DNA from 2 places in the Desulfitobacterium chlororespirans DSM 11544 genome. Region 1 is predicted to be linked to the other one. Evidence: riboswitches for the same ligand, from Rfam matches in the RefSeq annotation. Region 1 holds a riboswitch; the other holds the start of a gene.
The links. A riboswitch is a leader RNA that binds a small molecule or an ion and turns the genes downstream of it on or off. The one in region 1 is predicted to bind glycine.
Positions count from the first base shown of each region.

Region 1 (4,215 bases):
TTGTAATGATCCGGATGGACATGGGAGGAAAAAACAGTGATCTGCTTATGGCCGGGCAACTGGACTTGGCCTTGATAATAGTCAAAGACAAGGAACTCCTTATCGGTTTCCACGGTGAAACCGCTGTGCTGAATATACTCAATACGAAGTCCTAGCTTTTCGAGGGGAGCTTTCATAAAAATCACCTCATCTAATAATGATCGGAAGTTTGTGTTCTCTATAAAAAATTACTATAATATGGATGGATATGCAAGACAATAGAGGGCCTGGTCGATAATTAATTCTCGGCAAAGAAAACGTATCCAAAATAAATGAAGGGGATGCTGGCCATGAAATTTAAATTTACCCACAATAATATCAATGTGCTGGATCTGGAGAAAAGTCTTAAATTTTACGAAGCGGCATTAGGGTTAAAGGAAGTCAGGCGTATAGCTCCGGAGAGCGGGGAATTCATTATTGTTTATCTGGGGGATGGGATAACCGCTCATGCTTTGGAACTTACCTGGTTAAGGGATAGAACAGAACCCTATAATCTGGGCGACAACGAGTTTCATCTGGCCTTAACCGTGGATGATTTCCAGGCAGCTCATGAACATCATCAAAAAATGGGCTGCATCTGTTATGAAAATGAAGCCATGGGGATCTATTTTATCAATGATCCGGATAACTACTGGATAGAAATCCTCCCCAGTTCTATGGGATAGGATAAGGCATATAGAGACACCTCTCCGGAAGGGAGAGGTGTCTCGTAGTTTGGTGCGCCAGCTATGTGTTTTGTCATCTATGGGGAAACTATCATTAAGCTAAGAATATAGTGAGCAAAGGGCATACTGAGCTCCACTGTGAGCTTATTTATTCTGAATGACAGGGATGGGCTCCTCAGAGGCTTCATCCAGACGATCTTCCCATAGATACTTCTTGGTTTCCGAGACAATAACTCCGCTTAGGAGAAGGAGCGCCACAAGATTGGGAATAGCCATCATGGCGTTCATCGCATCCGACAAATCCCAGACGAATTGGAGAGTCACCAAAGAGCCGGTTAACACGGCGAGAACCCAAAGGAGGCGGTAAGGGAGGATGCCCTTTTTGCCAAAGAGGTATTCCACAGCCCTTTCACCATAATAAGACCAGCCCAGGATGGTGGAGAAAACGAAGGTCAAAAGCCCGAAGGTTAAAACGATGGGGCCAACCACCGGAATCTGATTAAAAGCCATTGTGGTCAAATCGCCGCCTTGCAGTCCTTGAGCAGCAGTCGGGTTGCTAAGGACACTGCTGACCACGACCAGACCGGTCATTAAACAGACAACAACGGTATCCCAGAAGGTGCCGGTAGCCGAGACGAGAGCCTGACGGACCGGATTCCTGGTTTGAGCGGCGGCAGCGACGATGGGAGCGGAACCCAAACCGGATTCATTGGAGAAAAGACCCCGGGCAATACCGTAACGGGCGGCCATAATGATACTGGCACCGACGAAGCCGCCGCCGGCGGCAGTTGGAGTGAATGCCGATTCACAGATCAAGACAACGGCAGGCCAGACATATTGAGAATTTATAATCAGGATGATGATACAACCGAGGACATAGGCAATCGCCATAAAGGGGACGAATTTTTCGCAGACCCGGGCGATCCATTTCACTCCACCGATGATCACTATCCCGGTAAGGGCTGCTAAGACAAGACCGGTAAGGAGGGGGCTGATATTGAATTGGGACTTGAGCATACCGGAAATAGAATTAGCCTGAGTCATATTGCCAATGCCAAAGGCGGCAATGGAAGTAAAGATACAGAAGAGTACAGCCAGCCACTTCTGGCCCAGGCCCCTTTCCAAAGCATACATAGGGCCGCCCAGCATGGTGCCGTCAGCGGTTTTGACCCGGTATTTTACGGCCAATAAGGCCTCCCCATATTTGGTGGCAATCCCGAATACCCCGGTGAGCCAGCACCAAAGTACGGCACCAGGCCCCCCTAAAGCCACAGCCGTAGCTACTCCGACGATATTGCCGGTTCCGATGGTAGCGGCCAGGGCGGTGGTCAGAGCTCCGAATTGGCTCACATCGCCGCTGGCATCAGGATCCTTAGTGAGGGATAATTTGATCCCTTTAAAAATGTACCTTTGAATGCCACGAGTACGGAAAGTAAGGAATAAGTGCGTGCCAAAAAGTAAAACAAGAATTGGTGGACCCCAGAGATAGCCGTTCAGCCAGATGATAAAGTCATGTAAGGCTTCCATAGTGTTCTCCTCCTTTAATCTCTCTCTGCGCAGCTCACTGCACATCTTTCTGTATGTTGCAGCCTTCGCAAAAGGAGTGCAGTTTATATATAAAAAGAGTCAATCTTTAGCGATTGACTCTGAATATTCGGACGATGGGTATCAAAGCAAGAGATTGCCCCCCCTAGAGCAGTCCCTGTTCCTTCTCTGTCCTTTTGCCTGAGAGATTTACAACATTATTGTATTGCCCCTTCGGCGCCCTAAGCGAGTCTCTCCAGAGTGCTGTCAATTTACGGTCCCTGACTTATTCCAGTCACCTGAAAGTTTCAACTTCTTCGGCGGGCCATACCCTTCTCCCGTAAATCTCATTCAGCATTCCTATGCAGTTTTGGATAGATTCCCAATTCCTTCAACGGCTTTGCGAATTTATTTATTATTATAAGTATCGCTCCCATTTTATTCAAGAATTATTTTTGGGAATATGCCAACATTTACTTATTATAGAAAATGGTATATAATTAGAATGGTTTAATGATTTCTCCCTTTTTTGAAGTACATAAATTTTTGACAGCGGCTATCTGGCGATAGTCGCTCTATATTTAGCTATTCAGAAAGTGTAAATTTTCTGGGTGCATTCAATGTGTTGATCATTAGAAAAGGAAGGTTCAGGAGAAATGAGTAGAAAGATCAGTATTACAGCTGTGGACCGTGAGCGTCTGCTCAAACTTATCAATAAGGAAAGAGAGTTTGGCAGCGCTAAAAACAAGGATTACTTAAAAGATCTTGAGCATGAGTTAAATGGGGCAGATGTGGTACCTTCAGAAAAAATCCCTGCCAACGCCATCACCATGAATTCCAGGATCTTGCTGCAGGATCTGGAGACAGGGGAAGAAACCGTCTATACGTTAGTGTATCCTGAGGATGCCGATCTTCTGGAAGATAAGATTTCAATTCTTGCCCCCGTGGGGACGGCCATTCTGGGCTATCTGGAAGGAGATATCATCGATTGGAAAGTTCCCGGTGGTGTCGTCCGGTTTAAGGTGGAAAAAATTCTTTATCAGCCGGAGGCTGCGGGAGACTATCATTTATAAGCAGCAATGGGTGAAGGACGAAAATTCGGGTAACACTACTGGAGAGGTCTTTCTTTGCAGTAGGAGATAAGATTCCGTAGGAAAGGTTGGTATTTGTGGATAACGAGAATAAATCCTCTAATTTTTTGCGCAGTATTATCCTTGAGGATTTACGGGAGGGGAAAGTAGAAGAAATCATGACGCGGTTTCCCCCCGAGCCCAATGGTTATCTGCATATTGGGCATGCTAAATCCATCTGTTTGAACTTTGGCCTGGCCGACGAATTCAAAGGAAAAACCAATTTGCGGTTTGATGATACGAACCCGGTCAAGGAAGATACTGAATATGTAGAATCCATTAAAGAAGATGTCAAGTGGCTGGGGTTTACCTGGGACAACCTCTTTTTCGCTTCCGATTATTTTGCGGAGATGCATAAGCGGGCCGTTCTGCTGATCGAAAAGGGCAAAGCTTATGTGTGTGATTTATCCGCTGAGGAGATTAGAAAAAGCCGCGGCACCCTGACTGAGGCCGGTAAGGAAAGCCCCTACCGCAACCGCAGTGTTGAAGAAAACCTGGATCTCTTCGAGAGAATGCGCCAAGGTGAATTTAAGGACGGGGAAAAGGTTCTCCGGGCTAAGATCGATATGGGCTCACCCAACATCAATATGCGGGATCCCGTTCTTTATCGGATTGCCCATGCCACCCACCATAATACAGGGGACACATGGTGCATCTACCCCATGTATGATTATGCCCATCCTTTAGAGGATGCTATCGAAGGCATAACTCACTCTATCTGTACTTTAGAATTTGAAGATCACCGCCCTCTCTATGATTGGGTCGTTCGGGAATGTGAGATGGAACATGTTCCTCATCAATATGAATTTGCCCGCTTGAATATGACCAATACGGTGATGAGCAAACGCAAGCTGAAG
Region 1 covers NZ_FRDN01000006.1:227,978-232,192, reverse strand. Annotated here, with positions in the region: gene BUA14_RS09355 (MBL fold metallo-hydrolase) at 1-176, opposite strand, end outside; gene BUA14_RS09350 (VOC family protein) at 321-704, shown strand; gene BUA14_RS09345 (alanine/glycine:cation symporter family protein) at 849-2,231, opposite strand; glycine riboswitch at 2,408-2,498, opposite strand; gene rnk (nucleoside diphosphate kinase regulator) at 2,885-3,301, shown strand; gene BUA14_RS09335 (glutamine--tRNA ligase/YqeY domain fusion protein) at 3,397-4,215, shown strand, end outside.

Region 2 (4,215 bases), on a different contig from region 1:
GATAGGAGTCTGAGCAAGGGTGCGGCTGATCACTTGTCCCTGTTGGTAAGTAATCAGCTCATTCAGGTCAAGAACTTGGGAAAACTCAATATTTTTCATAATTTGTGCCATGATAAAATCCCCCTTTTTCCTGCAGGCCATTTGCTTATGATTCAATCATTTGCTTATGACTTATTCTAACCTGAATTGCTCTAAAAAAATGTGATTGGAATCACCTTCCATTTTCCTTTTTCAGCAAAGGCCAATTTTAGTTGGATAGACTGGTTATGGGAGCAGGAATTCTGCCGCCCCGCCGGATAAATTCACGGGAAGAGAAGGGGTTCAGTTTAATCACCGGGGCGCTGCCCAGCAGTCCGCCGAACTCAACCCGCTCCCCCACCTTTTTGCCGATGGCCGGTATCACCCGCACAGCGGTTGTCTTCTTATTGATCATGCCGATAGCGGCTTCGTCGGCGATAATTCCGGCGATGGTTTCCGGCTCCACATCTCCGGGGATCGCGATCATGTCCAGCCCTACCGAGCAGACACAGGTCATGGCCTCCAGCTTCTCGATGCTCAGGGCGCCGACTTCCACAGCTTCGATCATGCCCGCATCTTCGGAGACAGGGATAAAGGCTCCACTTAAACCGCCCACATGGGAGGATGCCATAGCTCCTCCTTTTTTCACCGCATCATTAAGCAGGGCTAAAGCAGCCGTGGTCCCATGAGCACCGCAGCGTTCCAGACCCATGTTCTCAAGAATTTCCGCCACACTATCTCCCACAGCCGGAGTCGGGGCCAAGGAAAGATCCACAATGCCAAAGGGAACCTGCAAGGCCTGGGAAGCTTCTCTGCCAATCAATTCACCCATACGGGTAATCTTAAAGGAAGTTCGTTTAATGAGGTTGGCCAGTTCTCCCAAATCTGCCTGGGGGCTTTTCTTGACGGCATGAGCAACAACGCCGGGACCGCTGACCCCTACGTTGATCACCGCTTCCGGCTCTCCCACTCCGTGAAAGGCACCGGCCATGAAGGGATTATCCTCAGGTGCGTTGCAGAAGACCACGAGTTTGGCAGCAGCGATACCATCCTGAGCCGCTGTCCGCCGGGCGCTGTCCAGGATGACTTCCCCCATCTTCAGCACAGCATCCATATTGATACCCGATTTGGTGGAACCGATATTCACCGAGGAGCAGACAAACTCTGTCTCCGCCAAGGCCTGGGGAATCGCTTCGATCAAGGAGCTGTCCCCCTTGGTTAAGCCTTTTTGAACGAGGGCGGAAAAACCTCCCAGGAAGTTAATCCCCACCGTCTTGGCCGCTCTGTCTAAGGCTTTGGCCAGGCGGACCATTTCTTCGGGATTAAAGTTGGAACCCAAGAGGGCCACCGGAGTTACCGAGACTCTTTTATTGACAATAGGAATGCCGTAACGAGCAGCTAAGCCTTCCCCCACACTGACTAAATGCTCAGCCTGGCGGGTAATTTTATCGTAGATTTTTTGTTCCACCTGTTGTACATCATCTCCGGCACAGTCCAGCAGACTTATGCCCATCGTGATGGTACGGATGTCTAAATTCTCATTTTCCACCATTGCAATGGTTTGCAGTATTTCATGAGGAGCCAGATGCATTTTCACAGTAATTCCCCCTATACCCGATGCATAAATTCAAAAATATCTTCATGCTGAACATTGACCTTCAAGCCCCGGGCTTCTCCCTCGCTTTGCAATTGCTTGGTGAGCTCGGTTAAGGAGGAGGCCGTGGATTGAGTAACATCCACGATCATAATCATTGTGAAAAAACCCTGGAGAATGGTTTGACTAAGATCCAGAACATTGATGGATTTTTCCGCCAAGCGCCCGGTCAGCCAGGCGATAATTCCTATTTGATCCTTGCCTAAGATAGAAATAATCACGCGGTTGGACGTATCACGGGTTGGTTCTAGGCTCATGCTCTTTACCCCTTTTCTTTTTTGTTTCTCTTCGCTTTTTCTACCAATAAAAAAGAGCCAAATCCTAAATTTGACTCTGGTACACAAGAGCATTTGCGAACCCGCTTATCGGCAGTAATAGTATGCCTTAAGCATCATTCACAAACTATGCGCTCTGTCCTTTTGCCTGAGAGATTGAACAGCTTTGCTGCCTTGCCCCTTCGGCGTCCTTGCGGAACTCTCCAGAGTTCTGTCCGTTTTCAGTTCATCATGGTTAGCCTACCCTGTTCTCCTGAAAACCTCATCCAGTTATTCACTTCTTTTCAGTATTATAAACATCCTTGCCCATAATTGCAAACCTTTGTTTTTAAGACTCTCCCTAATATAATAGAAGTGAAAGCAAATCACTGCTCAATGAAGCAAACACATTAACATAAGGAGTTGAGGTATTACTATGAAGGTTATTGCTGTTAATGGCAGCCCCCGCAAGCAATGGAACACGGCTACATTATTGCATAAAGCTCTTGAAGGAGCGCAATCCGTAGGTGCCGAAACAGACATGGTTCATCTTTATGAGCTGAATTATAAAGGATGCATCAGCTGCTTTGGGTGCAAACGCAAGAACTCCAGCCCCATTGGGCATTGTGTCCTCAAAGATGAGCTGACCCCACTTTTGGAAGAGGTGCTGAAGTGCGATGTCCTGCTGCTGGGTTCGCCCATCTACTTTGGCAATGTCACTGGAGAAATGCGCTCCTTTCTGGAGCGGCTGTTTTTCTCCCTTCTTTCCTATAATGAAGGTCAGCGTACTGTTTTCCCAAGAAAAGTGGCCTCAGGTTTTATCTACACTATGAATGTTCCTGAGGATTTCCTGCCTCAGCTTGGCTACGAAGCGGTTTTTAAAGCCAATGCCCGCAGCCTCGAACTCCTTAATGGACCTTCCGAATATCTCCTGGCCGCAGATACCTATCAGTTTGACAATTACGCCAACTATGAAGCCTCCCAATTTAATGAGCGGCATAAAGCCCAGGTGCGCCAAGAGCGATTCCCTCAGGATTGCCGGCAAGCCTTTGACCTGGGAGCCCGGCTGTCTGGGCGTGATGCCGAATAGATCGTGAAAACTCTCTCTCCCGCCTATTTATAATATATTATAGTTTGGCGGGATTGGTTTCTAAACAAAACCCCATCCAAATTGCGGATGGGGTTTTGCCTGTTAATCGCCTTTAGTCCAAATATTGAGATTGGGTCAGCCTGATCAGCTCCACTTTAGAATCCGGCTTCACATTCGCATTGACCAATTGGTTATCTTCCCGATTATAGTCAAAGATCATGAGCTGACCATCCTCCAGCAGATAGAAGCCCTCCAAAGGTCCCTCACCATGCCTGCTTTCGAAGGGTTTGTATTTGTCAGCATACACATCCTTAATCTTTTCAGCGGTATCTCCTACCTTGGCACCGAGGTTGGTGGTGAAGTCCGCGGCAATGGCGTCAATCTCCAGCACTTTACCGGAATCTTTTCCGACAATGAGCCTGATGCCTTGCTTATACTCTCTGCTGTACCAGGCTTCAGGGAAATGCCCAGGCTCATCATAGAAAGTTTCTTGATAGTCCTTGCCTAAGATTTTCTCTGCCTGGCTAAAGGGATCGCCCAGATGTATGTTTCCCAGACTGGCATCTTCTTTCGGCTGACCTTGGTCCCCGACCGGCAAATCCGTCCCTACTTGTTGTCCTGGTTTATCCAGATCAGCATTTTGATCCTGGGGTGTCTGGGGCGCCTTGGCCGCACACCCCGCCAGTAAAAGTACTGAAGCCAAAACAATCAGGAATCGCTTAAACACTGTGCATCACCTCGGTAGTTCTTCTTAACAGAGAGTATCTCCATCCTCATTTCTTTTACTCTTTTCACTATGATTATTTTTTGCTCCGGGAAAGGGTGCGCTTGACTCCAAAAGCTCCTGCTCCCAGGACCACCACAGCACCTAATCCATAAAGAATGGCGTCGGAACCTTCTTCTTGGGCCCCGTCTCTTGCAGCAGAAGCATCCTTAGCCTGTGCCGCATTTCCTGCCTCCGCACCGGAAACAGCAAGAGGATCTACAGCCGGCTCGGCTCCGCCTGCAGCTGCAGCTAAAGGCGAGGCGAATTCTCCTTCAACCACTTTAACCTTTTCTTTGCCGAACAGGCCATACAGATATTGAGCATGTTCTTCGCTGTAAGGCTGGATGCCGATCTCCACATGATCACTCATAAGACCGGTATGGGTAACGGCAAACCCCTTGTCCCCAAACTCCCCCCGATGTTCCTCAAAGAC
Region 2 covers NZ_FRDN01000005.1:164,160-168,374, reverse strand. Annotated here, with positions in the region: gene BUA14_RS06685 (cupin domain-containing protein) at 1-111, opposite strand, end outside; gene BUA14_RS06680 (PFL family protein) at 248-1,615, opposite strand; gene BUA14_RS06675 (ACT domain-containing protein) at 1,627-1,929, opposite strand; glycine riboswitch at 2,074-2,164, opposite strand; gene BUA14_RS06670 (flavodoxin family protein) at 2,363-3,016, shown strand; gene BUA14_RS06665 (hypothetical protein) at 3,129-3,743, opposite strand; gene BUA14_RS06660 (hypothetical protein) at 3,817-4,215, opposite strand, start outside.
Region 2: linked by a shared signal. The riboswitch ahead of BUA14_RS06675 (ACT domain-containing protein) and the one ahead of BUA14_RS09345 (alanine/glycine:cation symporter family protein) in region 1 are both predicted to bind glycine.